3 regions of the Bradyrhizobium sp. UBA2491 genome follow, and region 1 is predicted to be linked to each of the others. Evidence: riboswitches for the same ligand, from Rfam matches in the RefSeq annotation. Region 1 holds a riboswitch; each other region holds the start of a gene.
The links. Region 1 has a riboswitch for cobalamin ahead of B2W55_RS28395 (TonB-dependent receptor). Riboswitches for the same ligand answer to the same signal wherever they lie in the genome.

Region 1 (9,494 bases):
TTCTGCCGCGGCGCCCTCGTCGGCTTCCACGCCTACCGGCAGGTCGCGGCCGGTGTCGGCGGCGGCGAGGCGATCAAGGAGAGCGTGAGCCGGCCGGCGATCCGGGCCAGCCTCGAGACCATCGGCGCGCATCTTCGCTGGCACGGCGCGCTCTCGGTCGACGTCATCATGCCGCTGGACAGCGCGACGCCGCTGTTGATCGACTGCAATCCGCGGCTGGTCGAGCCCGTCAACGCCTATCGCGCCGGCACCGATCTGGTCGATCTGCTGCTGCGCGTCTCGCTCGGCGAGACCCCGGCGCGGCTGCCCGACGGCCGCGCCGGGGTGCGGACCCATCTGGCGATGCAGGCGCTGTTCGGCAGCGCCTCCCGCGACGGAACGCGGCGTGACCTGATCCGCGAATGCGGCCGCATCGCCGCGGGCAAGGGTCTCTATCGCGGCAGCTCCGAGGAATTGACGCCGGTGCGGCTCGATTGGCCTTCAGCCGTGCCGGTGGCGATGACGACGGCGCTGCTGCTGGCCTCGCCGCCGATCGCCTCATCGCTGGCGCGCGGCGGCTTCGGCGCGCATCTGCTCGACCGCGCGAGCATCAGGACGATCGAGGGGGAGGATTTTATGCACGATCTCTCGACACGTCGTCCCGGCGAAGGCCGGGACCCATAACCACGAATACAAGTTTGGTGGCACGCCGGGGCGGCACGGTGCCCAATAGCGCGCTTCAGGGGTAATGGGTCCTGGCTTTCGCCAGGACGACATCGTGGATAGTCCTACAACGGCTCGTCGTCATTGCCGTAGCGATCGAGCTTCGGCGTGGCGATGTCGCCATCCTCGTAGGACTCGTCGTCCGGCGGCGCTGCGGGTGGTGGAGGCTTCTTCGCCTTGTCGTCAGGCTTGGTGCCGCCCTTGTCCTGCTTCCCGGCCTTGGCCATGCGTTTCCCCTGCGCGGGTCAAATCAGTCGCCGGAATTCTACTCCAGTTCGTGGGCGCTCGTCATGTGAGGAGACGGCGCGGTGAGGTCACACCCGCGCCGCTCTTTGTCCGGGCATGCCTAGAACGTCGCGCCGGCCTTCACCATGTAGGTGCGGCCGGGCAGCGGATAGGCCGAGAAGCGGCCGGCCGTGAACGAGCTCGCGATGGCGTAGTCGTAGTACAGCGCGTTGAACAGGTTGTTGACGCTGAGCGACCAGAAGAAGCGATCGACTTGCCCGCTCAGCTTGATGTCGGCGGTGGCGTTGCCGGGAATCCGGCCCTGGGTGTTGGCCTGGTCGTTGTCCATGACGCGCGAGCTCCAGGCCCGCGCCGTGGCGTCGAACACCAGGTAGTTCTGCCAGATATTCCAGGTGATGCCGATATTGCCGGTGTAGCGCGACACCAGCGGCACGTCGTTGCCGGCCCACATGCCTTCGCGGAAGACGGCGCGGGTGACCGCCATGCCGCCGCGCAGGGTCACGGTGTCGCTGACCTTGAGCGAAGCGCTGGTCTCGGAACCGTAGCGGCGGGTCGGATCGAGGTTGACGTTGTAGAACAGCACCGGGTTGAAATGAATCTCGTTCTCGAGATCCATCAGATAGACGCTGGTCTGGACCTGGAAGCGATTGGTCTTGACCCGGAAGCCGCCCTCGACGTCCTCCGAGGTCTGGGTCTTGAGCTGGAAGTTCTGCGGGATCGGCGCGAACGTCACCGGATCGAACGACGGGCCGGATGCGACGCGCTCGTCGACATCGGGGGTGCGGAAGGCGCGGGCGGCGCGGCCGAACACCGAGAAGGTGTCGGTGAAGCGATGCTCGACGCCGACATGCAGCGCATATTGCGTCTCGTTGCTGTCGAGCGGAGCCGCCTGCGTATCGAACGCGAACGGCGCGTTCGGGTCGTAGCGGTCGCGTGCCGAGACGCTGGTATTCTGGACGCGCGCGCCGTAGGAGACATCGGTGGTCGGCAGCAGTCCCAGCGTATGCTGCCAGTATCCGGCGACGGTCTGCTGCTCGATGTTGTAGATGTGGTAGGGGTCGACGCCCTGGTAGGCGCCGCGCGCCTCGCGGAAGGTCGAGTCGTAATAGTCGATACCGGTCAGGATCGTCGACGGCATTCCGAAGGCCACGTTCTTGATGCTGAGCCGCGGCGTGATCGACCATGTCTGCAACGCCGCATCGTTGTAGGTCGAGGCAAAGCTGATGGTCGGCACGGTGCCGAAGAAGCCGCTCTGGGTGTCACGCTGCCGCCAGCCGCCGTCGACGATGAGGTCGACGCCGTTCATCAACGTCTTGGTGAAGCCGGCGGTGACGCTTGATGTCTGCTGGTTGGCGTAGTCGAACGGCGTGCTGGTGCCCCTGCGGTCGGTCTGCAACTCGTTGACGCCGATCGACGGATCGACCAGCCGTCCGCCGGGGAGACCAAGCTTCTGATCGCTGCCGGTGACGGTCAGGAAGGCAGAGAGGTCCGACGTGTTGTAGTTGACGTTGCCGACCGCGTTGCGCTGGTCGAGCGCATTGTTGGCGCGGTAGCCGTCGGACTTGATGCCGTTGCCATAGAACGAGGTCGACCACGGCCCCGAATTGAGTGCTGCGGAGATCGCGGCCATCCGCGTGTTGAACGAGCCGACGCCGCCCTCGGCTTTGATCGTGGCTGGCGGGCCGCCGGCGCCGGTCTTGGTGATGATGTTGACGACGCCGCCCACCGCGTTGTCGCCGTAGAGCACGGCGCCGCTATTGCCGCGGCTGATCTCGATGCGCGCGATCGAATCGAGCGGGATCGTGGTGAGGTCGAAGCCGGCCTTGTCGACGTCGTTGAGGCGGCGGCCATTGAGCAGGAACAGGGTGTTGTCGGAGGCGAAGGCGCCGAAGCCGCGCAGATCGACCGCAGTCTTGGCGCCGTTCGGGCCGCCATAGAGCGTTTGCAGTTGTACGCCCGGCACCTGGGCAAGGATTTCCGGCAGCGACTGCACCGGCGAATGCGCGATGTCGTCGGCCGTGATCACGGTCGAGGACGAGCCGACGATACCGGCGAACTGGCGTCCGCCGCCGTTGCCGCCCGTTCCGGTGGCCGGTGCGGTTCCGGTCGAATTCGATCCGGCGCCGCTGCCGGCATCGCTGCTCTGGGAGGTGCCCGGCGCCGGGCGGCGCGGCGCCGGCGCTTCGTCGGCGGCCGGCTTGGCGCGCGTGACGTTCTGGTCGTTCGGTTTGGCGACCTCGATGGCCGGGAGCTGATCGGGAGACGGGACTTGCTGCGCCCGCGCGGCGGAGGCGGCGATTGCAGGGGCGATCATCGTCGACGCGAGCAGAAGCGCGCGGCGGCGCCGATGGGAAGGGAAGCAAAACATAAAGTGCGGCCTCGGAATGACGTCAGTGGCACGTCACCGCGAACCCAGTCTCACCATTGCACTTGCGGCATCCGGTGAAGCTCATGCCTGTACTCCCCGACCGGCATCGTCGCGTGTGACCACGGCTGACGGCAGGTCTCCTGGCTCGCGGGTCGTTACCCTTCGTCGCCTTCCCAGGACCGAGTTTCCCAGTGGCATCTGACGAAGGATTCACCGCATACAGTTGCGGGGGCAGCCGCGGCATTGGGGAGGTTTCCCCGCACCGCATTCCCTTTTCATCTCATTAAAGAACCGTCATGTTCAACTAGCGTTCGGCCGGGCAGCAAAGTCAATCCGGCGGGCGTCCGGCGGCGGCGAGGCGGTCACGGTTTTTATCGAGTGTCGCTTGTCTGCCACGGCGATCGCTGTAAGAGCATGGATTGGATGAGCGTGCAGGATTTTGCCTTGGCGGCCGAGGTCGCGGCGCGGCGCCGGTGGGGTGCCACCACGGCGCTGCTCGCGCTCGTCGTGCTGCTGCTGGTGGTTTCGCTCGGCGTCGGTCCGGTGCGGTTGTCGCCGCTCGCGGTGATCGAGGCGCTGTTCGGCGGCGGCAGCGACGTCGCGCAGGTGATCGTGCGCGAGATCCGCTTGCCGCGTACCATCCTGGCGTTCGCGATCGGCGGCATTCTCGGGCTGTCCGGCGCGGCATTGCAAGGCTTGCTGCGCAATCCGCTGGCGTCGCCATCGCTGTTCGGCGCGCCGCAATCGGCGGCATTCGGCGCGGTGCTGGTGATCGCGCTCGGCCTCGCCGATGTGCGCTCCTACGCGCTGCCGGTGGTGGCGATCATCGCCGCCTTCGGCTCGGTGTTCGCGTTGCTCGCGATCGCCGGCCGCAATGCCGGGCTGTTGATCCTGATCCTCGCAGGGCTCGCGATATCGAGCTTCGCCGGCGCCGCCACGGCGCTGGTGATGAATCTCTCGAGCAATCCTTTCGTGGTGCTGGAGATTGCGTTCTGGCTGCTTGGTTCGCTCGAGGACCGCAGCTTCCAGCACGTCGCGCTGGCGCTGCCCTTCATCGTCGCGGGCGCCGCCATCCTGCTCAGCCAGGCCAGTGCGTTCCGCGCGCTGACGCTCGGCGAGGAGGCCGCGCAAAGTCTCGGCGTCGACGTCGGAAGGTTGCGGCTCCTCGTCATCACCGGCGTTGCGCTCGGCGTCGGCGGCGCGGTCGCCGTCACAGGCACCATCGGCTTCATCGGGCTCGTCGCGCCGCATCTGATGCGACCGGTGATCGGCCACGATCCGGCGCGGCTGTTGGTGCCGAGCGCGCTCACCGGCTCGGCGCTGTTGCTCGGCGCCGATATCGCGGTGCGTATCATCCCCTCCACCTCGGACATCAAGGTCGGCGTGCTGACCTCGATCATCGGCGTGCCGTTCTTCCTCTATCTGATCATGCGCGAACGCCGCGCGCTCGGCGGGGGCGTGGCATGACATTGCTCACTGCCAGCGGTCTCCATGCGTCACTCGGCCATCGCGAGGTGCTGCGCGATATCTCGCTGTCGCTGGCCGCGGGCCATCTGGTCGCGCTGGTCGGTCCGAACGGCGCCGGCAAGACCACGCTGCTGCGCGCGCTCGCCGGACTGATTCCCTCCGATGGCGAGATCCGGATCGACGGCGATGCCTTGGCGTCGCTGTCGTTGCGCGAACGCGCGAAGCGTTTCGCCTATCTGCCGCAGGGCCACCTGGTGCACTGGCCATTGCCGGCGCGGGATATCGTCGCGCTCGGCCGCTATCCGCATGGCGCGACCGATCCAGCACGGCTGTCGCCGCAGGACATGGACGCGGTGTTGCGGGCGATGCAGGCGGTTGACGTCATGGAGTTCGGCGATCGCCGCGTCACCGAGCTCTCCGGCGGCGAACGCAGCCGGGTCGCGCTGGCCCGGGTGCTTGCGGTGGAGGCGCCGGTCATCCTCGCCGACGAGCCGACTGCCTCGCTCGATCCGCGCCACCAGATCGACGTGATGCAGAAGCTGCGCAGCGTCGCCGACACTGGTGTGCTGGTGATCGTGGTGACCCACGACCTCGGCCTGGCCGCGCGGTTTACCGATCAGGTGCTGGTGCTGTCGGAGGGACGGCTCGCGGCGCAAGGCGCGCCTGATGCGGCATTGTCGGAGCGCGTTCTGGCCAGCGTGTTCCGGGTCAGCGCCTTTCGCGCGGAGTTTCAGCGCGAAGCGGTGATCGTGCCGTGGGCGGATGTCTGATGAGGATGCGGTGGCTCGCAGTCACGGCGGCGGCATGGCTCATCTCGGCCAGCGCCGTGTCCGCAGCGGGGCCGCGCGTCGTCTCGATGAATGTCTGTAGCGACCAGCTGGTGCTGTCGCTGGCCGATCCCGACCAAATCCTCGGGCTCAGCCGCTTCGCCCGCGATGCCTGGCAATCCTGGGCCGCCGACAAGGCGCGCAACTATCCGCTGCTGTCCGGCGGGGCCGAGGATGTTTTGCTGCTCAGGCCCGATCTCGTCGTGGTCAGCCTGTTCGACAAGCGCGCGACACGCGATCTGTTGAAGGCGAACGGGCTGCATCTCGTCGAATTCACCGTGCCGCGCACGCTGGACGAGGTGAAGGACCAGATCCGGGCGATGGGCGACGTGCTGCAACATCCGGATCGCGCGCAGGCCGAGGTCGCGCGGCTCGACGCAGCCATCGCGCGAGTGCGGGCGGTGGCGAGCGTGCATCATTACCGCGTGCTGCCGCTGGAGCGGCGCGGCTTCGTCTCGGGCGACAGCAGCCTGATCAGTTCGCTGCTGACGGCAACCGGCCTCACCAATGTCGCCGGCGAGCTCGGCCTCGGCGCCGGAGGATTCGCGTCGCTGGAGGCGATCGTCAAACTGCGGCCGGATTTCATCCTGGTGTCGGAGGCCGGCGATCGCGCCGAGGACGAGGGCCGCGCCTTCCTGTTGCACCCGGCGCTGGAGCGCTTCTATCCGAGGGAGAAGCGCATCGTGTTGCCCGAGCGGCTCACGGTGTGCGGCGGCGTGATGCTGGCGGATGCGCTGGACTGGCTGACGGCGGAATTGCAGCGCGTGACGCGGTAGGCCAATCAAGTCAGCCGTCCAAGTCCCGTCATCCTGAGGTGCGAGCCTTGCGGCGCAATTGCGCCGCTGGGCGAGCCTCGAAGGATGCACGGCCCGGATATTTCCAAGCGCTCGCGGAAGGAGTTGGGCCGTCGCCCTTCGAGACGCGCTGCGCGCTCATCAGGGTGACGGTGAGAGATGTTGTGCGACGGCCAACGGTTAGCCGATCATCCCATCAGCACCGGCCCGCCGGCCTTCTTCCAGGCATCGATGCCGCCTTCGATATGGGCGGTGTTGGTCAGTCCGGCTTTCTTGGCGGCGGCTACCGCCATCGCGGAGCGCTCGCCGAAGGCGCAGAAGAACACGACGCGGCGGCCGGTCGCGGCGGCGACTTCGCGCAGCATGCCGCCGGGCTGTAGGGTGGCGCAGATTCCAGGATAGGGCGCGTGCAGGGCGCCGGCGAGCATACCGTGCTTGGCGCGCTCGCCGCTCTCGCGCAGGTCGACCAGCAGCACATCGGGCCGGCCGAGGCTCGCGATGGCGTCGCGCGCGTTGAGCGAGAGCCCCTCCCTGGCGAGCTCGTCCTGGTGCAGGCCGACATGCATGTTGGCGGGCACCACGACGTCCATCAGCTTCGGATTCGGCAGGTTGAGGTTGTTCATCAGCTCGACATAGTCGTCGATCGATTTGACTTGCAGCCGCGGATTGTGGCGCTTCTCCTCGCCGATGGTGGAGACGGTGTCGCCCTTGTAGTCATGCGCGGGGAACACCATGGTCTCTTCCGGCAGCCTCAAGAGGCGGTTGAAGATCGAATCATACTGCGCCCGCGCGCTGCCGTTCTGGAAGTCGGTGCGGCCGGTGCCGCGGATCAGCAGCGTGTCGCCGGTGAAGACGCGGTCGCCCATCAGGTAGCTGTAGGAATCGTCGGTGTGGCCGGGCGTGTACATGGCCTCGAGACAAAGCCCCTCGATCGTCACTTTGTCGCCGTCGGAGACCCGCATCGAGACCACGTCGGCCTTGCTCTGCTCGCCCATGATGGTGATGCACTGGGTGCGGTCGCGCAGCTCGCCGAGGCCGGTGACGTGATCGGCGTGCAGATGGGTGTCGACGGCCTTGACCAGCCGGAGGTCGAGTTCCTGCAACAGCTTGCAGTAGCGATCGGCCTTCTCCAGCACCGGATCGAGGATCAGCGCCTCGCCGCCGGCGCGGCTCGCGAGCAGATAGCTGTAGGTGCCGGACACGCTGTCGAACAGCTGGCGAAAGATCATGACGGCTTACCTGTTCTCCGGGTCGAGTCGTGGAGAGGATATTATTCCATAGATAGGGTGCATTCAAAGCAAATCCATCCCCGTGCGACTCCGTATCCGTCACCCCAATCCGTCCCCGTCACCCTGAGGAGCCGCGAAGCGGCGTCTCGAAGGGTTGATGGCCCGGCTCTTTCCGGCGACAGGCTTGCAGTGCGCTGAAGCATCGGGGCCGTTCATCCTTCGAGACGCGCTACGCGCTCCTCAGGATGACGGGTTATGGTCTTGGGCGCTCAGGGCCGGACGTAGCTCCAGCCCTGCTCCTGCAACTCCATCAGGTGCACCACGCCCGACGGTACGATGGTGGCGTCGGGGACGACGGAGATCGCGTGGCCCTCGGCCTTCTCCATGCCCTGCTTGGTGTTGTTGCAGGCCGAGAACTGGATCTTGCCGGGAAACACCAAATCCTTCAGCCGCCTGATGCGGTCCTGCACCGGCGAGGTATCGCTGCGCAGCATGTGCAGGCCGGGGCCGTAGGTCACGATGTCGACTTCCACGTCCTCATTCTTCGCGCGGTAATATTCGATCACGTTGGTGGCGTTGTTGAGCGCGAGGTTCATGATCTGCGGATCGTTCTGGTCGACCTGGATCGCGATGCGGTGCGGCTTGTCGGCGGCGAGCGCGCCGGTTGCGAAGGCGAGCGAGAGCAGGGCGGCGGTGACGAGACGGCGAAGCATGGCGAACTCCTAGGGGCGGACCAGCGTGTAGCCGTTTTCGGTGAGCAGCAAAATCTGCGCGACGCCGACCTGGACGGGCGTGGCGGCGGCGATGTAGTCCGGCCGCTTGCCGGTGTCGCGCTCAATGGTGTCGACGGTGTTGAGGCAGATGTCGACGCGGGCGCCCTGCGCAACCAGGCTCTCGACCAGCTTGCGATTTGGATTGTCGGGCTTGAGCAGCTCGATGCCGGGGCCGAAGGCGACGATCTCGACCGCGACCTTGTCGGGGTCGTAATGCTTCATCAGGTTGTTGGCGACGCTGATCACGAGGCCCTGCTTCTTCGAATCGCTGTCGGAGAGTTGCAGCACGATCTTGTGCTCGGCGAACGGCTTGTCCTGCAATGGCGCCAGCTGGGCGCGGGCCAGCGGTGCCGTGAGCGCGAGCGCCGCCAGGCCGAATGCCGCGATCAGCGCCCGCCGCGTCATCCGAGCCTCGTGATGCCGGGATTGTCGTCGACGCCCTTCAGCGTCACGCCGGGCTCGTCGCGGTTCGGCGGCCGGCCGGAGCGCAGATGCTTGGCCACGACGTCCCAGACCGGCGCGCCGCTCTGCTGGTTGACCGAGGCCCAGCCCGCGACCTTGTAGTGCTTGCCGGCTTCGAGATGCCTGCCGTTGCGAAGCTTGAGCTCGGTGATGCGCTTTCCGACGCTCTCGCCCGGCGTGCAGGTGTAGGCGAGGCCGCCGACGCGTACCATGTCGCCGCCCTGCTGATAATAAGGGTCGACGTTGAACAGATTATCGCAGACGTCTTCGAGCACGTCCTTGATCTGGCCGCCGGTCATGGTGGCGACGTAGGTCTCCGGATAGGTGATCGCGGTTTCCGCCAGCACGTCTTCCATGGTCAGCGGCTGGCCGGCGAGCGTGGTGAGACCCCAGCGGAAGCCGGGCGACAGAGCGATCTCGGCGTTGAGCTCGTTCAGCAGCGCGTCGCAGATCAACTGGTCGACGGTGCCGGAGAAATTGCCGCGGCGATAGAGCAGGCGGTCGGCGGCGCCGAGCTTGTCGCTCCATTCGTCGACATGCGGGTCGCGCATCTTGTCGATCAACGCCTGCATCGTCGGATCGGGCTTCAGGAGCTCGGCAAACACCGGCAGCAGCCGGTAGCGCAG
Region 2 (9,494 bases), on a different contig from region 1:
GGAAGATGACATGCATCAGACACCAAGCCGGGCCCTGATCGCCGCTTCATCGATGTCGCCATGCTCGCCGATCACGACCAGCTTCGATTGCCGGGGCCGCGCACCCCACGGCGTATCGAACTGATGCCGCACCCGCTCGCCGACCGACTGCACCAGCAGGCGCATCGGCTTTCCCGCGACCGCGATGTAGCCCTTGGCGCGCAGCACGTTCTGCTCGCGCGCCAGCCCTTTGATCGAGGCCACCAGCGCATCGATATCGGCGATCTCCGGAAGATCGATCACCACCGAATTGAAATCGTCGTGCTCATGTTCCTCTTCGCCGTCGTGATGCGACGGACGCGACGCGAGATCATTTTCCGCCGCCGCACCGAGACCCAGGATCACGCGCGCATCGATCGTGCCGTCGACCACGGGCAGCATCGGCACCTCACGCGGCATCTCGGCGGCAATCACCTGCTTCGCCGCCTTGATCCCCTCGGCGCCAGCGAGATCGGCCTTGGTCAGCAGCACGATGTCGGCGCAGGCGATCTGGTCCTCGAACACTTCCGAGAGCGGCGTCTCGTGGTCAAGGTTGTCGTCAGCGGCGCGCTGCGCATCGACGGCGACCGGATCCGGCGCAAAACGACCGGCAGCGACCGCCTCGGCATCGGCCAGCGCGATCACGCCGTCGACGGTGATCCGCGAGCGGATCTCCGGCCAGTCGAACGCCTTGAGCAGCGGCTTCGGCAGCGCAAGCCCCGAGGTCTCGATCACGATGTGATCGGGCTTCACGGGACGCGCCAGCAGTTGCTCCATCGCCGGGATGAAATCGTCGGCGACGGTGCAACAGATACAACCATTGGCGAGTTCGACGATGTTCTCGGTCGGACAATTGGCGTCGGCGCAGGATTTCAGGATATCGCCGTCGACCCCTTCGCTGCCGAATTCGTTCACCAGCACCGCGAGCTTCTTGCCGTTGGCGTTGCGGATCAGATGCTGGATCAGCGTGGTCTTGCCGGATCCGAGAAAGCCGGTCACGACGGTGACGGGGACTTTGGTGAGCGTTGTCATTCAGCGGCCTCCGGCACGACGGCAATGGGTGGAATGCGGGCAAGCGACTGCTTGCGAAAGATTTCTGGTCGGCTGCGCCACGGCGCGATGCCATCCGGCGCCGCCGCATAGGCGGACGCGCCGGCGATCACGTCCTTTGCATTGGCCTCCGACAGGCGGCCATAGACATAGGACCACCGTCCGGGCGCGCTGAGCGCGACCGAGCAGCCCTGGCTGCACGCCGACAGGCATTCGACGGGAACCAGATTGACCCCATCAGGCACGCCGGCGTCGCGAATCGCGGCGTGCAGACGTGCGCCCGGCGTGGTTTCACCTTCGGCCACCGTCTGGCCGGCGCGGCAAGTGATGCAGACATGAAGTGTAACGCTCATCGCTCTTCCCGAATTGGCAGTTGGAGGCGATGAGGCAAACGAACCAACCAATGGAGGCTCGTTCCCCGTCGCGGAACACCCCCGTCCGCCGGTCTCAATTGCTGCACTGGCAGGTCTCCCGGCTTGCGGAGCAGGCTGTCGCCCTTCGATCCCCGCCTTCCCGATTTCCGTGGAAATCAGTGGCCTTGGACATCTCTCCGGTCACGGTCGCGGGGGCGGCTGCGCTTCGGGCCCGAACCTGAGCCCTATCGCATTCCCTCTTCGCCTGTCGTAGGACAGGAACCAGCGCGGGCCCACCATTCGTCCAAGCCCAGTACTTGTCAAGCCAAAGGAATATCACATGATTTCTGAACAGGGTGGCGAGCGCGAGGACGCCGGCAGCGAGGCTTCGCTGGAGGCGCGCCACACGGCCAAAATGGCGAAAATCAAGGTCGCCCGGGACCGCATCATGGCGACCAAGAGCGGCGAAAAGGGCCTGATCATCGTTCATACCGGCGCCGGCAAGGGAAAATCATCGTCGGCCTTCGGCATGATCGTGCGCTGCGTGGCCCATGGCTTTCCTTGCGCGGTGGTGCAGTTCATCAAGGGCGCCTGGGATACCGGCGAGCGCCGGTTGCTGACCGGGCATTTCGGCGAGCTCTGTCAATTCCACGCGATGGGCGAAGGTTTCACCTGGGAGACCCAGGATCGCGCCCGCGACATCGCGGCAGCGCAGGCCGGCTGGGAGAAGGCCAAGGAGCTGATCGCGGACGAAAACCTGCGCATGGTCGTGCTCGACGAGATCAACATCGCGCTGCGCTACGACTATCTGGCGATCGCAGACGTGGTCGATTTCCTGAAGACGTCGAAGCCGGCGATGACCCATGTCGTGCTCACCGGGCGCAACGCCAAGGACGAGTTGATCGAGATCGCCGATCTCGTCACCGAGATGACCCTGGTGAAGCATCCGTTCCGCTCTGGCATCAAGGCCCAGCCGGGCGTCGAATTCTAAGAGCCCAACGCCATGGCGCGCGCATTGATGATCCAGGGGGCAGGTTCCGACGTGGGCAAGTCGCTCATCGTCGCGGGCCTCGCGCGTGCCGCCATGCGGCGCGGCCTGCGCGTGCTGCCGTTCAAGCCGCAGAACATGTCGAACAATGCGGCCGTGACCATCGACGGCGGCGAGATCGGACGCGCGCAGGCCTTGCAGGCCCTCGCCGCCGGCGTCGAGCCGCACACCGACATGAACCCGGTACTGCTGAAGCCGGAGACCGATGTCGGCGCCCAGATCATCGTGCACGGCAAGCGGATCGCGACCGCACGCGCGCGCGAATATGCCGCGATGAAACCGTCGCTGATGGGTGCCGTGGTGGAAAGTTTCGACCGCCTCAAGGCACGCACCGACCTGGTGCTGGTCGAAGGCGCCGGCAGCCCCGCCGAGGTCAATCTGCGCAAGGCCGACATCGCCAATATGGGCTTTGCGCGCAAGGCCGACGTGCCGGTGGTGCTGGTCGGCGACATCGACCGCGGCGGCGTGATCGCACAGCTCGTCGGCATCAAGACGGTGATCGATCCCGACGATGCCGCGATGATCCAGGGTTTTGTCATCAACAAGTTCCGCGGCGATCCGACGCTGTTCGACGACGGCTACCGGCTGATCGAAGCCCGTACCGGTTGGCGCGGCTTTGGCGTGCTGCCGTGGTTCGGCCGCGCCGGCGAGCTTCCGGCCGAAGACGCGCTCGGGCTGGGCGAGGCGCGCAAGCCCGGCCAGTGCAAGATTGCGTTTCTGGCGCTGTCGCGGATCGCCAATTTCGACGACCTCGATCCGTTGAAGCTCGAGCCCGGTGTCGATCTCGTGATGGTGCGTCCGGGCGAAGCCATCCCTGGTGATGCAAAACTCGTCATCCTGCCCGGCTCGAAATCGACCCGCGGCGACCTCGCGTTCCTGCGCGCGCAGGGCTGGGAGATCGATCTCTTGGCGCATCATCGCCGCGGCGGCCATGTGCTCGGCCTGTGCGGCGGCTACCAGATGCTCGGGCGGAGCGTCGCCGATCCCGATGGGATCGAAGGTCCCGCCGGCGAAACGCCCGGCCTCGGATTGCTCGACGTCACGACCGTCATGACCGAGCAGAAGACGTTGACCCGCGTCAGCGCGGTCCATGCCGCAACCCGTCAGCCGATCAGCGCCTACGAAATCCATATCGGGCACACCGACGGGGCGGATCGCGCGCGGCCGTTCGCATCGATCGACGGCGCGGCGGAAGGCGCCGTTTCCGCCGATGGACGCGTCCACGGCAGCTATCTGCACGGCCTGTTCGCCTCGGACGATTTCCGCAAGGCGTTCCTTGCGCGACTCGATATCGCGGCCGCGGATCAGCCCTACGGTGCCAGGGTCGAAAGCGCGCTCGACGCGCTGGCCGGGCACATCGAGAGCCATCTCGATGTCGAGGGCCTGCTGGCGCTGGCGCGCTAGATTATCCGCGCGCCAGCACGGCAGAGAGCCGCGACCATTCGGCTTCGTTGCCCGGCAGGCCGAGGCGCAACCATCCCGGCTGTTGCTGGAAAACCCGCGACCAGATCTGGCCGCGGGCAAGCTTCTCCTGTGCGGCCAGCGCATCGCCGACATCATAGAGACGAAACAGCGGCGTGCCGCCGACCAGCGTCCAGCCTCGCGAGCGTGCTGCCGTGTCGAGCCTGACGCAATCGTCCGCGAGCCGCGCAACCGTCGCTCTTGCCCAGTCCCGATCGAGCAACGCCCGCCGCCCAATCGCAATGGCAGCTCCCGAGACCGGCCAAGGGCCCGCCATCGCCGCAAGTCCGGCGATATCGCGTTCGCTGCCGATGGCGAAGCCGAGCCTGACGCCGGCCAGTCCGTAGAATTTCCCGAACGAGCGCAGGATCAGGAGGTGTGGCCGTCCTGCCTCCGCTGCGAGGGAGAGGTCGGGAACGGCGTCGGCAAAACTCTCGTCGATCACGAGCCGGCCGACGCGCGGCAACAACGCCAGCAGTTCGCCCCGTTCGTGGCGCCGTCCATCCGGATTGTTCGGATTGACGACGACGGCAAGATCAGCGTCGGCGAGCGCTGCGAGATCGGATGCTTCCTCGACGTCCCAACCGGCGGCCGACAGCACCGCGGCATACTCATTATAGGTCGGCGCCAGGATGCGCGCCCGCCCGCGAGGCGCGAGACGCGGCAGCAGCTGAATGGCCGCCTGTGCGCCGCCGATCGCTACGATCGGCGCATCGGTCGCGTAGGCCTGCCGCGCGGCGTGGTGGAGAGATTCGATATCCGATCGCGACGGTAACGCGCTCCATTGCCGCGGCTCGACATCGAGCAGCGGATAAGGCTGCCGGTTGATCCCCGTCGACAGGTCGATCCAATCGTCCGCGGCCCCGCCGAAGCGTTGCTGGGCGACGTCAAGATTTCCGCCGTGCTCTCGCATGCGCCGCTCTCTTACAGCAACGCCAGCGCGACGAACACCCCGGCCAGCAGCGTCATGGCACGGCGATAGAGCGTCAGCCCGGCGAGGATGTCGGCGGCGGCCGGATCGCGCGCGGCCTCGTTCAGCCAGGGCTCGTCCGCGACGTGCCCGTGATAGATGCGGGGGCCGCTGAGCCGCACGCCGAGCGCGCCGGCGATCGCGGCTTCCGGCCAGCCGGCATTCGGCGAACGATGCCGCCGTGCATCGCGCAGCATGCATGACCACGCCTGCGAACGGTTTGGCGCGAGCAGCACGAACAGCAGCCCGGTCAGCCGCGCCGGAATGATGTTGGCGAGATCGTCGATCCGGGCCGCCGCCCAGCCGAATGCTTCGTGCCGCTCGGTGCGATGCCCGATCATGGAGTCCAGCGTGTTGATCGCCTTGTAGCCCAGGATTCCCGGCAGGCCGAACAGCGCGCCCCAGAACACCGGCGCCACGATGCCGTCGGACGCGTTCTCGGCAAGACTCTCGATGCTCGCGCGCGCGATCCCGGCGTCGTCGAGCATCGCCGGATCGCGCCCGACGATCTGCCCGACCGCCAGACGGGCAGCTGCGATGTCACCGGAGACCAGCGGCTTGGCCACCGCGGCGACATGGTCATGCAGCGAGCGCAACGCCACCTGCGGCCACGCCAGCACACCGACAACGACGACACCCGCCCATTCGGATGCGAGCATGGACTGAACGGCCCAGCCGAGCGCGGCCGCCAGCGCAATCACCAGGATCGCCGCCGCAGCGCCTGCCGCGCGGCGAAATGGCGACGGATCGGATGTCCGGTTCCAGGCGCCATCAAGCAAATTGATCAGCCAACCGAGCCAGGTCACGGGATGGCCGATGCGCGCAAACAGCGGGGACGGCCAGCCGATCAAGGCATCCACGGCCATCGCCACCACCATCGCTCCCGCAAAACCCACGCATCTCTCCTCGCCGCGATCTCCCGTGATGCGCAAGACGTCGGCCGAGCGCAAGCCCTCGCCGGTGGATTTTCGGCTTTGTCTTTCACCGCGATTGGTGGTTAGAGCGTTTTCGAGCGGAAGCGGATGCCGGTCGCACAGGAGATGATATGGCGGTCATTGTGATCACGGGCGGGGCGCGATCCGGGAAAAGCCGGCGCGCCGAAGGTCGTGCGCGCGCCTTTCCGGGGCAGCCGGTCTATATCGCCACCGCCGAGGCGCTCGATGCTGAAATGGACGAGAGGATCGCCCGGCATCGCGCGCGGCGCGGCAACGACTGGATCGAACGCGAGGTGCCGCTCGATCTCGTCGAGGCGTTGTCCGCGACCGATGGCGGCGGCGCAAGGCTGGTTGATTGCCTGACGCTCTGGCTGTCCAATCTGCTGCATGCCGAGCGCGACTGGTCGCAGGAGGTCACGCGGCTGGCGGCTGCGCTGCCGCACCAGCGCAGCCCGGTGATCCTGGTCACCAACGAGGTCGGCCTCGGCATCGTGCCCGACAATGCGCTGGCGCGAACGTTCCGCGACGCCGCCGGCCTGATGAATCAGTCGATCGCAGCCGCAGCCGACGAGGTCGAATTCGTTGTGGCCGGCCTGCCGATGAAGCTAAAATGAACGCCGCGACCGATCCTGGCAAAGGCTCCGCGATGGTCTCGTTCGACGACGCATTTCGCCATCAACTGCACGAACTGTTCGTGTGGCGGCGCGACGTACGGCGCTTCCGCACCGATCCGCTGCCGGATCGGACGATCGAGCGGCTGATCGAGATCGCCTGCCTGTCGCCTTCGGTCGGCCTCAGCCAGCCCTGGCGCTTCGTCATGGTCGATGACAGAGCGCGGCGCCGTGCCGTGATCGAAGACTTCAAGGCCTGCAACGCCGATGCGCTGCGGTCCTATTCGGGCGAGCGCGCCGCGAAATATGCCGCGCTGAAACTGTCGGGCCTCGAAGAGGCACCCGACCATCTCGCCGTGTTCGCCGAGAAGACCGACCAGATCGGCGCCGGCCTCGGCCGCGCGACGATGCCGGAGACCACGGAATATTCCGTGGTGGCCGCGATCTGCTCGATGTGGCTCGCCGCGCGCGCCGAGGGGATCGGGCTCGGTTGGGTATCGATCCTCAACCCGGACCGCATCCACGACATTCTCGACGTGCCCGCGTCGTGGAAGTTCGTCGGCTATCTCTGCATCGGATACCCTCAGGCGGAATGCGACCGTCCGGAGCTCGAGCAGGCCAAGTGGGAATCGCGACGAGGTGCCGGTGAGTTCACCATCCGACGCTGACCGCGCGACCGCGAGTGGCGGCGTGCAGTGGCGCGCCGACATCGCTTCGCTGGTCTTTGCTCTCCCGCAGCACAGCGCGATCTGCGCAGTGCATCGGGGTGCGTTTCGGACCTTGCTCGGCAGGGAGCCAGAGCCGTCGGCCTGCATCGGCTATTTCGAGCGACACGAAGACGCGTTCCGGGCCGCGGCACGCGACAAGATCCGACGCAAGCGCATCCCGCTTGGAACAAATCTGCATCTTACCAGTCGCGACATCGCCCGAAAGCTGCTAGAAGCCGATCAAATCGAAGGTGGAGAACGACCATGAGCCAATCCCAGGCTACGCAAACCCAGACGGCGCATCTGCCGGTTGCCGCCGGACAGGTCGGACGGCTTGCGCAGTCGCTGATGGCGATGACGCTCGGTCTGTTCATTGTCGGCGTGGTCGGATTCTCGCACATCGACGTGGTCCACAATGCCGCGCACGACGTGCGTCATTCCAACGCATTCCCCTGCCACTGATCCCGTTGGCATGAGCACGTTTCGCTCGATCGTCTTCTCATCGGTCATTGCCGGATTCATCGTTGGCCTGATCGTCACCGCCGCCCAGCAGTTCGGCACCGTTCCGCTGATCCTCAAGGCCGAGGTCTACGAGAAGGCGGCCGAGCACAAGCATGAAGCCGCAGCTTCGCCGCAGGTCGTCCTCGTGCACGACGCGGCAGATCATGACCATGGCGCCGAGGCATGGGAGCCGAAGGACGGGCTGGAGCGCAACCTCTACACGGCGGGCGCGAACATCCTGACCGCGATCGGCTTCGCACTCCTGCTCGGCGGCTTCTTCGCCGTCCGCAGTGGTGCGACGGGCGAACCGATCTCCTGGCACGAAGGCCTGATGTGGGGGCTCGCGGGCTTTGCCGTCTTCACGATCGCGCCAAGTCTTGGACTGCCGCCCGAACTGCCGGGTGTGCCGGCCGCGCCGCTGCTCTCGCGCCAGATCTGGTGGATCACGGCGGTGCTGGCGACGGCCGCCGGCCTCGGACTGATCGTGTTCAGGCGCTCGGCGCCGGCCGCCATCGCCGGCGTCGCCCTGATCATGCTGCCGCATCTGATCGGCGCGCCCGAGCTCGAGCATGTCGAGACCAACGTGCCTTCGTCATTGTCGCATCAATTCGTGGTCGCCGTGACGCTGACCAGCCTGGTATTCTGGGCCCTGCTCGGCAGCCTGACCAGCACGGCCTTCGCCTATTTCGATCGGCCGGCGTCGGCGTAACGCGACAACCATCGCGACAGGAATCAATTGAGATTCGCGGCGGAGCCTGATTAGGTTCGGCGACGCCGTCTGCCGCGGGGCTGACGGCGTCGCCGAACCGACGGGATCCAACCAGCGATGGCCAAGACACGACGGACACGACCGACGATTCGTGACGTCGCGGCCGAGGCCGGCGTATCGGTCTCGAGCGTCAGCCGCACGCTCAATGGCGGCATCTACACCAGCGCGGAGCTGCACGCCCGCATCATGCGCGCGGTGAAGCGTCTCGGCTTCGAGCCGGACCAGGCGGCGCAGGCGTTGCGCTCGCGGGCCTCCAACACGATCGGCTGCATGGTCGCCGACTTCTCCAACCCGCACTACACCGGCATGGTGAGCGCGGCGGAGGAGGAGTTCCAGCGCGCCGGCTTCCTGCTGATGCTGGCCGCCACCAAGCACGAGGAGGTGCGCGAGGCCGCGTTCCTGTCGGCGGTGCGCCGCCGCCAGATGGATGGCCTGCTGCTGTTCGCCGGCGACAATTCCCACAAGGACTTCATGAAGGGGCTGGCGACGCTCGACCTGCCCTGCGTGAGCGTGGACCGCGAGGTGCCGGGCAGCGTCCCGGTTCGGGTCGATCATCGCGGCGGTGCGCTGGAAGCGACGCGCTATCTGCTCGGCCTCGGCCATCGCCGGATCGCGCTGCTCACCGGCAGCGCCGCGGTGCTGCCGAGCACGGAGCGGCTCGCGGGCTACCGGCAGGCGCACCAGGAAGCGAAGATCGAGGTCGACCCCACGCTGATCCGCCCGCACATGCAGGGCGCCAACACCGCCTTCAGCTCGGTGTGCCAGCTGCTGCAATCGGCAAAGCCGCCCACCGCGATCATCTCGCTCGGCACCAGCATGCTGGCCGAGGTGCTGGAGGCGATCACCAGCAACGGCCTGCGCTATCCGCAGGACGTCTCGCTGGTGTGCAGCGGCGACACCGACCTCGCCCGCCATGCGACGCCCGCGATCTCGGCCTTGAGCTGGGACATGAACGAGGTCGGCCGCACCGCCGCGCGGTTGCTGCTGGAGCAGATCCGCGACGACGACAAGCCCCGCAGCAGCGAGCCGGTATTCCTGCCGACACGCCTGATCCTGCGCCATTCCTGCGCC
Region 3 (9,494 bases), on a different contig from region 1:
TAGGCGTCGTGCACGTTGCCGGCGGTCGCCGCCACCATCAGCGGGGTTCCTTCGAGCAACCGGCCCTCCGTCTCATAGGCGACGTAGAATATCCGCGTCAGGACCGCGTCCTGCCATGCCTTCAGCAGCGCCGGGGTGGAGTACCACTGGATCGGAAACTGCAGCACGATGCGGTCGGCGGCGAGCAGGCGGGCGGCTTCGCGCTCACCGTCCCGGAACATGTCGATGTCGCCGGGATACAGTGCCTGCATGTCGACGACCTCGACACCGGGCAGGCTGGCCGCGGCGGCCGCCAGCGCGGCGTTGGCCTTGGATTGCGAGAGATCGCGGTGAAAGACGAGAATGAGGGTCTTGGTCATGTGGTCGGCTCCTGTGCGTTGATGGAGCGAGCATGCGGCAGACGCATAAATTACTCCAATCGATAATAAATCTACTGTATTATCTGTTCTATGAATTTACGGTCGCTCGACCTCAACCTCCTCGTGATCCTGGACGCCTTGCTGGACGAGGCCCATGTCAGCCGCGCCGCCGACCGGCTCGGGCTGTCGCAACCGGCGACGTCGGCGGCCCTGCAACGCTGCCGCGAGCTGTTCCGCGACGATCTGCTCGAGCGCGGCCGGGGCACGATGTATCTGACGCCGAAGGCCGAGACGTTGCGCGCGCCGTTGAAATCGCTGCTCGCGGGTCTGACCGAACTGGTCGATCCGCCGCAGGTGCGGCTCGCCGACATTCGCCAGGTCTTGCGCATCTCCATGACGGATTACCCCGCCCTGCTCGTCGTCCCGCCGTTGCAGCAGGAATTGCAACGCTCGGCTCCCGGGATCGATCTGGTGATCCAGCCCTGGCATGGCGCCGACGCCGCGCGCGCGGCGTTGATCGACGGCAGCAGCGATCTCGCCGTTTCGGTGTTTCCGCCGGCCGAAGACGACCTCCATCGCCAGGAGGTCATGGTCGAGCACTACGTCGTGGCGATGCGGGCGCGGCATCCGGCTGCGAAGGCGTTCAATCTCAAGACATGGCTTGCCTATCCTCATGTTCTCGTCTCCGGCCGTGGTGACAACCGCTCGCCGCTCGATGCCGAGCTCGCGAGCCGGCATTTGTCGCGGCGGATCGGGCTCGTGGTCCCGACCTTTCAGATGGTGCCAAGCCTGCTGCGCGGCTCCAACATGATCGCGATGCTTCCCTCGCGGGTGGTCGCCGATTTCAGCGGGTTGGTCTCATTTCCGCCGCCGATCAAAGCGGCAGGATTTTCCCTGCATCTGGCCTGGCACCGGCGCCGCGCGAAGGATGCTGCGCTACAACATGTCGCGACGATCCTTGCCGGGTTGCTGCGATAAGAGCGATGCAATTTTGGCTGTTGGCGCCGGATGGCGCCGGTCGTAAGCGTTGATGGGGCCGTTGGTCGAGGCTTCATTTTGGACATGCGGAGAATGGCGAGATGGGTGGTCTGGTGATCAGCGGTGGCCGAGTGGTGGATCCAGCCAGCGGGATGGACGCGATCGGCGATGTCGCCGTGGTCGACGGCAAGATCGCGGCTGTTGGCACCGGGCTTGGCGGCGCCGAGCGGCAGATCGACGCGACCGGGCTCGTGGTGGCGCCCGGCTTCATCGACCTGCACGCGCATGGCCAGACCATTCCGGCCGATCGCATGCAGGCCTTCGACGGGGTCACGACATCGCTCGACCTCGAGGCCGGCGTGCTGCCGGTCGCATCCTGGTACAAGCGGCAGGCCGAAAAGGGGCGGGTGCTGAATTACGGCGCCGCGGCCAACTGGGCGTTCGCCCGGATCGGCGCGATGACCGGCTCCAATTCGGAGAGCTCGCTGGAATCGTTCGGCAGCGCGATGCGCGACCGCCGCTGGATCGACAATGTGGCGACGGAGGGCGAAGTCGGCGGCATTCTCGAACGTCTCGCCAACGGCCTGAACGAGGGCGGCATCGGCATCGGCATCCTCAACGCCTATGCGCCCGGCGCCGGCGTGCAGGAATTGACCGCGGTGTGCCAGCTCGCCGCCAATCACGCGGTGCCGACCTTCACCCACGTCGCCTACATGTCGCGGATCGACCCCGAAAGCGCGGCAGAGGCTTATATCCGCCTGATCGGCTATGCCGGCGCCACCGGCGCGCATATGCACATCTGCCATTTCAACTCGTCGAGCAAGACCGACATCGAACGCTGCGTCGCGCTGATCGCGAAGGCACAGGCGCAGGGCCTGCCGATCACGGTCGAGGCCTATCCCTATGGCACCGGCTCGACGGTGCTGGCGGCGACCTTCTTCAGCGATCCAAAATTCGAGGAGCGCAACGGCCTCGGCTACGATTCGGTGCAGCGCGTCACCGACGGTCATCGCTTCGGCAGCCGCGAGGAGCTGCTGGCGGCGCAGGCCGCGGAGCCCTCCACGCTGGTGCTGTGGCATGTGCTCGACATCGAGAACAACTCGCATCATCGCGACCTGCTCGACATGGCGGTGCTGTATCCGGGCGGCGCGATCGCCTCCGACGCGATGCCGTGGACGCTGTCGGATGGCCGCCCCTACACCGGCGATGCCTGGCCGCTGCCGGACGACGCCACCTCGCATCCGCGTTCGGCGGGGTGCTTCACCCGTTTCATCCGCGAATGGGTGCGCGAGCGCAAGAAGGTGTCGCTGCTCGAAGGCATCCGCAAATGCGCGCTGATCCCGGCCGAGATCCTGTCGGCGAGCACGCCGGCGATGCGCGCCAAGGGCCGGCTGCAGGCGGGCGCCGATGCCGACGTCGTGGTGTTCGACTACGAGACGCTGAGCGATCGCGCGACCTTCTCCGCCATGAATCGCCCGGCGGAAGGCGTACGGCACCTCGTGGTCAGCGGCCAGCCGCTGATCAAGGATGGCGTGCTCGACGTCGCGGCACGTCCCGGCCGGCCGGTGCGCCGGCCCGTCACCGGGGCCTGACGTGCCGGTCCCGATCCTGCTGGTCGCGGGCTTCCTCGGGGCGGGCAAGACCACGGTCGTCAACCATCTGCTGGCGCATGCGCAAGGCCGGCGCATCGCCGCGGTGGTGAACGACTTCGGCGCGATCAACATCGACGCTGAGTTGATCGCCGGCGCCAGCGATGGCGTGGTCAGCCTGAGCAATGGCTGCATCTGCTGCACGCTGGAAGGCGACCTGCTGCGCACGCTCGCAACCCTGCTGCGGCGTGATCCGCGTCCCGAGTTCATCGTGATCGAGACCAGCGGGATCGCCGATCCCGCCGACATCGTGCGCAACCTGATGGATCCGGTGATCTGGAAGGAGGCGCCGCTGGAGACGGTGCTGTGCGTGGTCGACGCGACGCAGCCGGTGACCGCGCTGGATGATGCGCTGCTGCGGTCGCAATTGCGGGCGGCGGACATCGTCGCGCTGAGCAAGATTGATCTCGCCGACGCAGCCGCGTGCGCCGCGATCCGCGATGCCGTCCGCGCCGTGCGTCCGGCGGCGGTCGTGGTCGATGCCGTGCACGGCGAGGTGCCGGCGGCGTTGCTGTTCCCGGCGGATCTCGATCATGTGCCGGTGCTGCGAGAGATTACGCCGAGACGGCCGGCAGCGGACCGGTTCGAGACACTGAGCTGGACGTCGGAGCGGCGGGTGCTCCTGCCGCGATTGCAGCAGGCGATCGGCAGGCTGGCGCCGAAGCTCGCGCGGGCGAAGGGGTTGTTCGAAACGGTCGAGCAGCCCGGCCGGCCGATGGTATTTCAACTGGCCGGCGGACGCGCGACATTGACCGCGGGCGGGGCGCCGGCGGCCGGGGTGCCGCGGACGCGCATCGTGTTCATCGCCGAGATGGGCGCGCTGTCGCGCGGCGAGATCGATGCGATTATGGACGGCTGCGTCGAGGCACCATGAAATGACGGCAATCAATAGTGACGTTGCAGCAACGCTTGTCCGCAAAGCATGTGTGCGGTGATCACAGCGAATTGACAGCCCGATGAGCAGCTCTTAATCGTTTGTCGACGGTTCCCTTCGGGGATCAAAAGGGAATGCGGTGCGAGGGAAACCCCAATGCCGCAGCTGTCCCCGCAACTGTAAACGGCGAGCCTTTCGTCAATTTGCCACTGGGCTGTCAGGCCCGGGAAGGCGTCGACAGGCGATGACCCGTGAGCCAGGAGACCTGCCGTCAGTCGTGGTCACACGCGAGCACATCGGGCGGGGGCGTCCTGGTGGGATCGGAACGTTGCTCGTTGAGCAATGCGCCAGTCCGCGTTCGCGGTGACGTGCCACGTTACCGCGAGTTTCCTTGATGTCGTCATCGTCTTCCGTTGCGCTGGGGCTGCGCCTCGGTTTGTTCTGCTCATTGTCGTCGCTGCTGCTGCCGGCCGAGGTGCTGGCGCAGTCCGCTCCTGCAACGAAACTCGATCCGATCGAAGTCTCGCCTTCGGCCGCGGCCAAGCCGAAACCCGCTGCGCAAGCAGCCAATACCGCAACCACATCGCGACCGAGGTCCCGCCGTGCAACGACCGCGGTGGCGGGCGGCGCGCCGCAGCCCGCGGCCGCATCGTCTGCATCGACATCGGGATCGCCATCGCCGACGCTGAATGCCACCAAGCCGGGAACCACCGGCAGCCGGCTCAATCTGACGCCATTGCAGACGCCGGCCAGCGTGGAGATCATCACGGCGCAGACCATCCAGGAACGCGGCCAGCATAATGTGCTCGATGCCGTCACGCAGAATGCGGCCGGCTTCATCGCGACGCCGGCGCCCGGCAATGGCGGGCTGTCGTTCAGCGACCGCGGCTTTGCTGGCAGCAACTCGGTGATGACGCTCTATGACGGAACACGCTTCTATATCGGCTCCGGCACGCTGACGTTTCCCTACGACACCTGGTCCACGGATCGCATCGAGGTGCTGCGTGGGCCGGCCTCGGTGTTGTACGGCGAAGGCGCGATCGGCGGCGTCATCAACGTCGTTCCGAAGAAGCCGCAGAGCACGCCTTACAACGCGGCCGAGGTCTCGCTCGACAGCAACATGACGCGACGGCTGTCGGTGGACAGCACCGGTCCGATCAGCCCCAATGTGTCCTACCGGGTCAACGCCACCGGCAACATGTCGGACGGCTGGGTCGATCGCGACAAGACATCGAATGTGGTGATCTCAGCTGCCGTGCGTGCGCAGGTGTCGGAAAGTCTCGCCTTCACGCTTTCCGAAGATTACGGCGACCGCAGTCCGTCACGCTACTTTGGCACCCCGCTGATCAATGGCTCGATCCAGGATGCGCTACGCTTCAAGAACTACAACGCGCTCGACAGCACGATCCGCTATCAGGACAGCTGGACCCAGTTCAAGACCGAGTGGGATGTCGCCGACGGCATCAAGATCAACAACACCCTGTATTACCTGACCAGCGAGCGGCACTGGCGTGATATCGAGAACTACACCTGGAATCCCAAGACCCAGCTGCTCGACCGCAACAACTATATCGAAATCTTCCACGACCAGAAGCAGGTCGGCAACCGAATGGATGCGACCTTCAACGGTCACGTCTTCGGGCTTGCGAACCAGTTTGTTGCCGGGTTCGACGTCAACCACATCGACTTCACCCACACCAACAACTCGCCCTATAGCGGTACATCGTCGGTCAATCCCTACGTCTTCGATCCCGGTTCATTCTTCGCGACGACGTCTCCGACCGCGCCCGGCTTCAACTCGATCGTGAATCAGTACGCGCTGTTCGCCGAGGATCGTCTGTCGCTGACCGATCAATTGTCGCTCGTCACTGGCGTCAGATATGATCGCCCCGATATCGATCGCACCGACTACAGGACGCCGGCGAACAGCTTTGGCGTTTCGCTGTCCGGCACCAGCTGGCGCACCGGGTTGGTCTACGAGCCGATCAAGAACCTCGCGTTCTACGGTCAGTACGCGGTCGGCGTCGATCCGGTCACCAACCTGATCTCGCTGACGACATCGCAGAAAACCTTCCAGCTTGCGACCGGCAAGCAGACCGAGATCGGGGTCAAGCAGTCGTTCTGGGGCGGACGCGGCGAGTGGACGCTGGCGGGCTATGAGATCGTCAAGACCGGCCTGACCATTCCCGATCCAAGCAATCCGACCGCCGGCCTGGCGTTGCAGATCGGTCAGCAATCTTCCCGCGGGGTCGAGGGATCGATCGGGCTGGCGCTGAACGATGGCTGGCGCGTCGATGCCAATCTTGCGCTGCTGCGCGCCAGATACGACAACAACAGCCAGGTGGTCGGTGGCAAGGTGGTCAGCTACAATGGCAATGTGCCGGTCAACGTGCCGCAGCAGGTTTCCAACGTCTGGCTGACCTGGGATTTTGCGCCCAATTGGTCGGTCTATGGCGGCGTGCAGATCGTCGGTGCCATGTACTCGGACCTTGCCAACACCCAGTTGCGGCCCGGATACAATGTGGTCAATGGCGGCATCAGGTGGAAGCCGGATGATCGGACCACGGTCGCGTTCCGGGTCTACAATCTGTTCGACAAGGTCTATGCGGTGACCTCCAACGGCACGGGACAATGGCTGCTGGGCATGCCGCGCACCGCCGAACTGTCCGTCAACGTGAAGTTCTGACCATGCGCAAGGCTCTGATCCGGCGAGGGCGGCGATGGCTTTATGTCGTCCATCGCTGGATCGGCATTGCGACGTGTCTGCTGTTCGTGATGTGGTTCATCTCCGGCCTCGTCATGATGTACGTGGCCTTTCCGCGGCTCACCGACGCGGAGCGCTTGTCCGCTCTCCCCGCCATCACCTGGAGCAAGGTGCAGGTGTCGCCGGATCGTGCGATGGCGATCGCAGCAATGGAGCATTATCCGCGCGACCTGCGGCTTTCGATGATGAACGACACGCCGGTCTATCGCATTGCCGGCTGGAAAGGTGCCGCCGTCACGGTTTCGGCAGTCGATGGCGGTGTCGTCGATCGCATTTCACCGGATCAGGCGTTGGCGATTGCCGCCCGTCATCCGCATGCGGTGCATCCGCAATTGCTCGACACCGTGACGCGCGATCAATGGTCGGTCACCGCGCGCTTCGACCCGCTGCGCCCGCTCTATCTGATCGGCCTTGGCGATGCCGCCGGTACCGAACTCTATGTCTCGTCGCGCTCGGGCGAGATTGCGCTCGATACCACACGGCAGGAACGGGTCTGGAACTGGCTCGGCTCGATCCCGCACTGGATCTATCCGACGGTGCTGCGCAAGGACGGCCCGCTGTGGCGCGACGTGGTGCTGTGGATCTCGGGCGTGTGCCTCGTGGTTGCCGTCACCGGCTTCTGGATCGGCATACTCCGGCTGCGGCTGAGGCGCCGTTACGCCAGCGGCGCCATATCGCCCTATCGCGGCTGGATGGCCTGGCATCACATCGCCGGCCTGATCGGCGGCGTCTTCGTGTTCACCTGGATGTTCAGCGGCTGGCTGTCGCTCAATCCCGGCGGCGCGTTCTCCGGCCGTGGCGTGATGCGTGAGATCGCGGCCGGCTACAGTGGTCACGATACACCCGACATCGTCGCCGGCTTCCGGGCCGCGCCATCCGCGCAGGCCGTGGAAGCGCGCTACGTCTGGATCGGCGGCCGTCCCCTGGTGATGCTCGACGACAGCAATGGCCGTCGCAGCCTCGCCGATCCCGTGACCGGTTTGCCCGCGGTGGTCTCGCGCGATGAGATCATCGCGGCTGCAAGGCGCGCAATGCCCGGCGCATCGCTGATATCGGCGCGACAGCTCGACGAGCCGGACGCCTATTGGTACACGCTCCACCACGAGCGCGAGCTTCCGGTGCTGCGCATCGCCTTCGACGATCCCGCCCGAACCTGGCTGCACATCTCTCCGGTCACCGCCGAGATCCTCGACCGCAGCGACGACAGCCGTCGATCCTATCGCTGGCTGTTCAACGCGCTGCACAGCCTGGATTTCCCGCTGCTGCTCAGTTTCTGGCCGGCCCGCGACGTCGTGGTCTGGCTGCTGTCGGCGGTCGGCACGATCGTCTCGATCAGCGGCGTCGTGATCGGCTGGCGCCGGCTGCGGCGCCGGAAGGTGCGGCCAGTGCGCAGCGCGCCGAGTGCGATCGAAGGGCAAATCCGCAGCGTCTGAGGTAAGCGGATCGCGATGCGAACCCGTGTGGGCGGTACGATCACCGCCTTTGTTAGCAGATTGTCATAATCTGTTTCTATGTTGCGGCTGCCGCGGGTTTCGACGAACGGCTGGATCGATCACCAACAGGTCATGCTGTTCAGCTGGGGCTGAGGATCAGGGGCGGCACCTCATGCATTTCGTTCAATGGGTCGGAAGATCAGGCTGCGCTCGAATCATGATCGGATGTGGCAGCGCTTTCTCGCCCTGGTCATAGGCATTCTCGTTGCCGGAAACATCCAGACGGTAGCGATGGCCGACAGCCTTGAATCAGCTCGGACGCGCGCGCCGATCGACTTCGACATTGCTGCGCAGCCACTGGTCTCCGCGCTCGATGCCTACAGCGCGGCCACGGGTCTCCAGGTCGTGTACGACGCGACCCTGGCCGAGGGACGCCGCGCGCAGGCCGTCAGGGGATCGATGGCGGCTGACGTGGCGTTGCAGCTTCTGCTCGAGGATACCGGCCTGGTCGCGGTCTACGCCGCGACCAACGCCTTCACGATCGTGCCCGCGCCGGCTCCGCGGCAGGCAGCGTCGATGCGCGGCTTCATGCCATATCTTGCGGCCGTCCAGGGCCGCGTTGAGGAGGCATTCTGCCGCTCGTCACTGACCGCGCCGGGTGGCTATCGGATCAAGTTCAGGTTCTGGATCGGTCATGGCGGCGAAGTGTTGCAGCCCCAGTTGCTTGGTTCGACCGACGATCGCGCGCGGGACCAGGCCATTGCGGCTCTGTTGCGCTCGGTCGTGATCGGCCGGCCACCCCCGCCGGACATGCCGCAGCCGGTCATGATGGCGGTTTCGCCGCGCCCGCCTGCCGAAACCGGGGATTGCGCCCGGAATCCGGGACCGACGGGATTGGTTGCGCGATGACCGAAACCACCTGGACGACGCTTCGGCAGGTGCTCGTCGAGCGCTATGACGAGCTCCGCCGCCGCCTCGCGCGGCGTCTCGGCGACGAGCGGGCGCGGGAGACGCTGCACGAGACGTGGCTGCACCTTCGCGACAAGGGCAGCAGCCCGGGCGTGGTGGACAGCCCGATCGGCTATCTGCTGCGCAGCGCGCTCAACCTTGCGATCAGCCGGGAGCGCCAGGAGACGCGCCGGATCAAGCGGTTCGAGGTGCAGCCGATGCTCGAGATCGTCGATGCGGCCCCCGGGCCGGAACGGGAGGTCGAATCGCGTGAGCAGATCGTGCGCCTGGAGCAGGCTCTCGAGGAACTGACGCCGCGGCGCCGCATGATCCTGCTCGCATCCCGCCTGGAGGGCATTCCGCTGCGGGAAATCGCCGATCGTCTCGGGGTTTCCCAGCGGTTGGTGGAGCTCGAGCTGAAGGCCGCGCTCGAGCATTGCGCTAAACGATTTGGTAAAAAACTCACAAGGCGGTTCGGTCCGGCGCCGC

Region 2: another riboswitch for cobalamin. It lies ahead of B2W55_RS26940 (DUF1636 family protein); the one in region 1 lies ahead of B2W55_RS28395 (TonB-dependent receptor).
Region 3: another riboswitch for cobalamin. It lies ahead of B2W55_RS05665 (TonB-dependent receptor); the one in region 1 lies ahead of B2W55_RS28395 (TonB-dependent receptor).

What each region holds. Positions count from the first base shown of each region.
Region 1 is NZ_DDOP01000081.1:90,857-100,350, forward strand. It holds gene B2W55_RS28385 (hypothetical protein) at 1-663, shown strand, start outside; gene B2W55_RS28390 (hypothetical protein) at 768-929, opposite strand; gene B2W55_RS28395 (TonB-dependent receptor) at 1,049-3,262, opposite strand; cobalamin riboswitch at 3,430-3,627, opposite strand; gene B2W55_RS28400 (FecCD family ABC transporter permease) at 3,740-4,783, shown strand; gene B2W55_RS28405 (ABC transporter ATP-binding protein) at 4,780-5,553, shown strand; gene B2W55_RS28410 (ABC transporter substrate-binding protein) at 5,553-6,386, shown strand; gene B2W55_RS28415 (MBL fold metallo-hydrolase) at 6,593-7,633, opposite strand; gene B2W55_RS28420 (DsrE family protein) at 7,903-8,346, opposite strand; gene B2W55_RS28425 (hypothetical protein) at 8,356-8,811, opposite strand; gene soxB (thiosulfohydrolase SoxB) at 8,808-9,494, opposite strand, start outside.
Region 2 is NZ_DDOP01000079.1:38,615-48,108, reverse strand. It holds gene cobN (cobaltochelatase subunit CobN) at 1-16, opposite strand, end outside; gene cobW (cobalamin biosynthesis protein CobW) at 16-1,050, opposite strand; gene B2W55_RS26940 (DUF1636 family protein) at 1,047-1,421, opposite strand; cobalamin riboswitch at 1,513-1,723, opposite strand; gene cobO (cob(I)yrinic acid a,c-diamide adenosyltransferase) at 1,762-2,412, shown strand; gene B2W55_RS26930 (cobyric acid synthase) at 2,425-3,873, shown strand; gene cobD (threonine-phosphate decarboxylase CobD) at 3,875-4,843, opposite strand; gene cbiB (adenosylcobinamide-phosphate synthase CbiB) at 4,855-5,796, opposite strand; gene cobU (bifunctional adenosylcobinamide kinase/adenosylcobinamide-phosphate guanylyltransferase) at 5,946-6,449, shown strand; gene bluB (5,6-dimethylbenzimidazole synthase) at 6,482-7,114, shown strand; gene B2W55_RS26905 (hypothetical protein) at 7,092-7,421, shown strand; gene B2W55_RS26900 (CbtB domain-containing protein) at 7,418-7,615, shown strand; gene B2W55_RS26895 (CbtA family protein) at 7,626-8,363, shown strand; gene B2W55_RS26890 (LacI family DNA-binding transcriptional regulator) at 8,481-9,494, shown strand, end outside.
Region 3 is NZ_DDOP01000017.1:86,351-95,844, reverse strand. It holds gene B2W55_RS05685 (NAD(P)H-dependent oxidoreductase) at 1-359, opposite strand, end outside; gene B2W55_RS05680 (LysR substrate-binding domain-containing protein) at 450-1,337, shown strand; gene B2W55_RS05675 (amidohydrolase family protein) at 1,439-2,929, shown strand; gene B2W55_RS05670 (CobW family GTP-binding protein) at 2,931-3,860, shown strand; cobalamin riboswitch at 3,952-4,147, shown strand; gene B2W55_RS05665 (TonB-dependent receptor) at 4,255-6,546, shown strand; gene B2W55_RS05660 (PepSY domain-containing protein) at 6,549-8,057, shown strand; gene B2W55_RS05655 (STN domain-containing protein) at 8,349-8,966, shown strand; gene B2W55_RS05650 (RNA polymerase sigma factor) at 8,963-9,494, shown strand, end outside.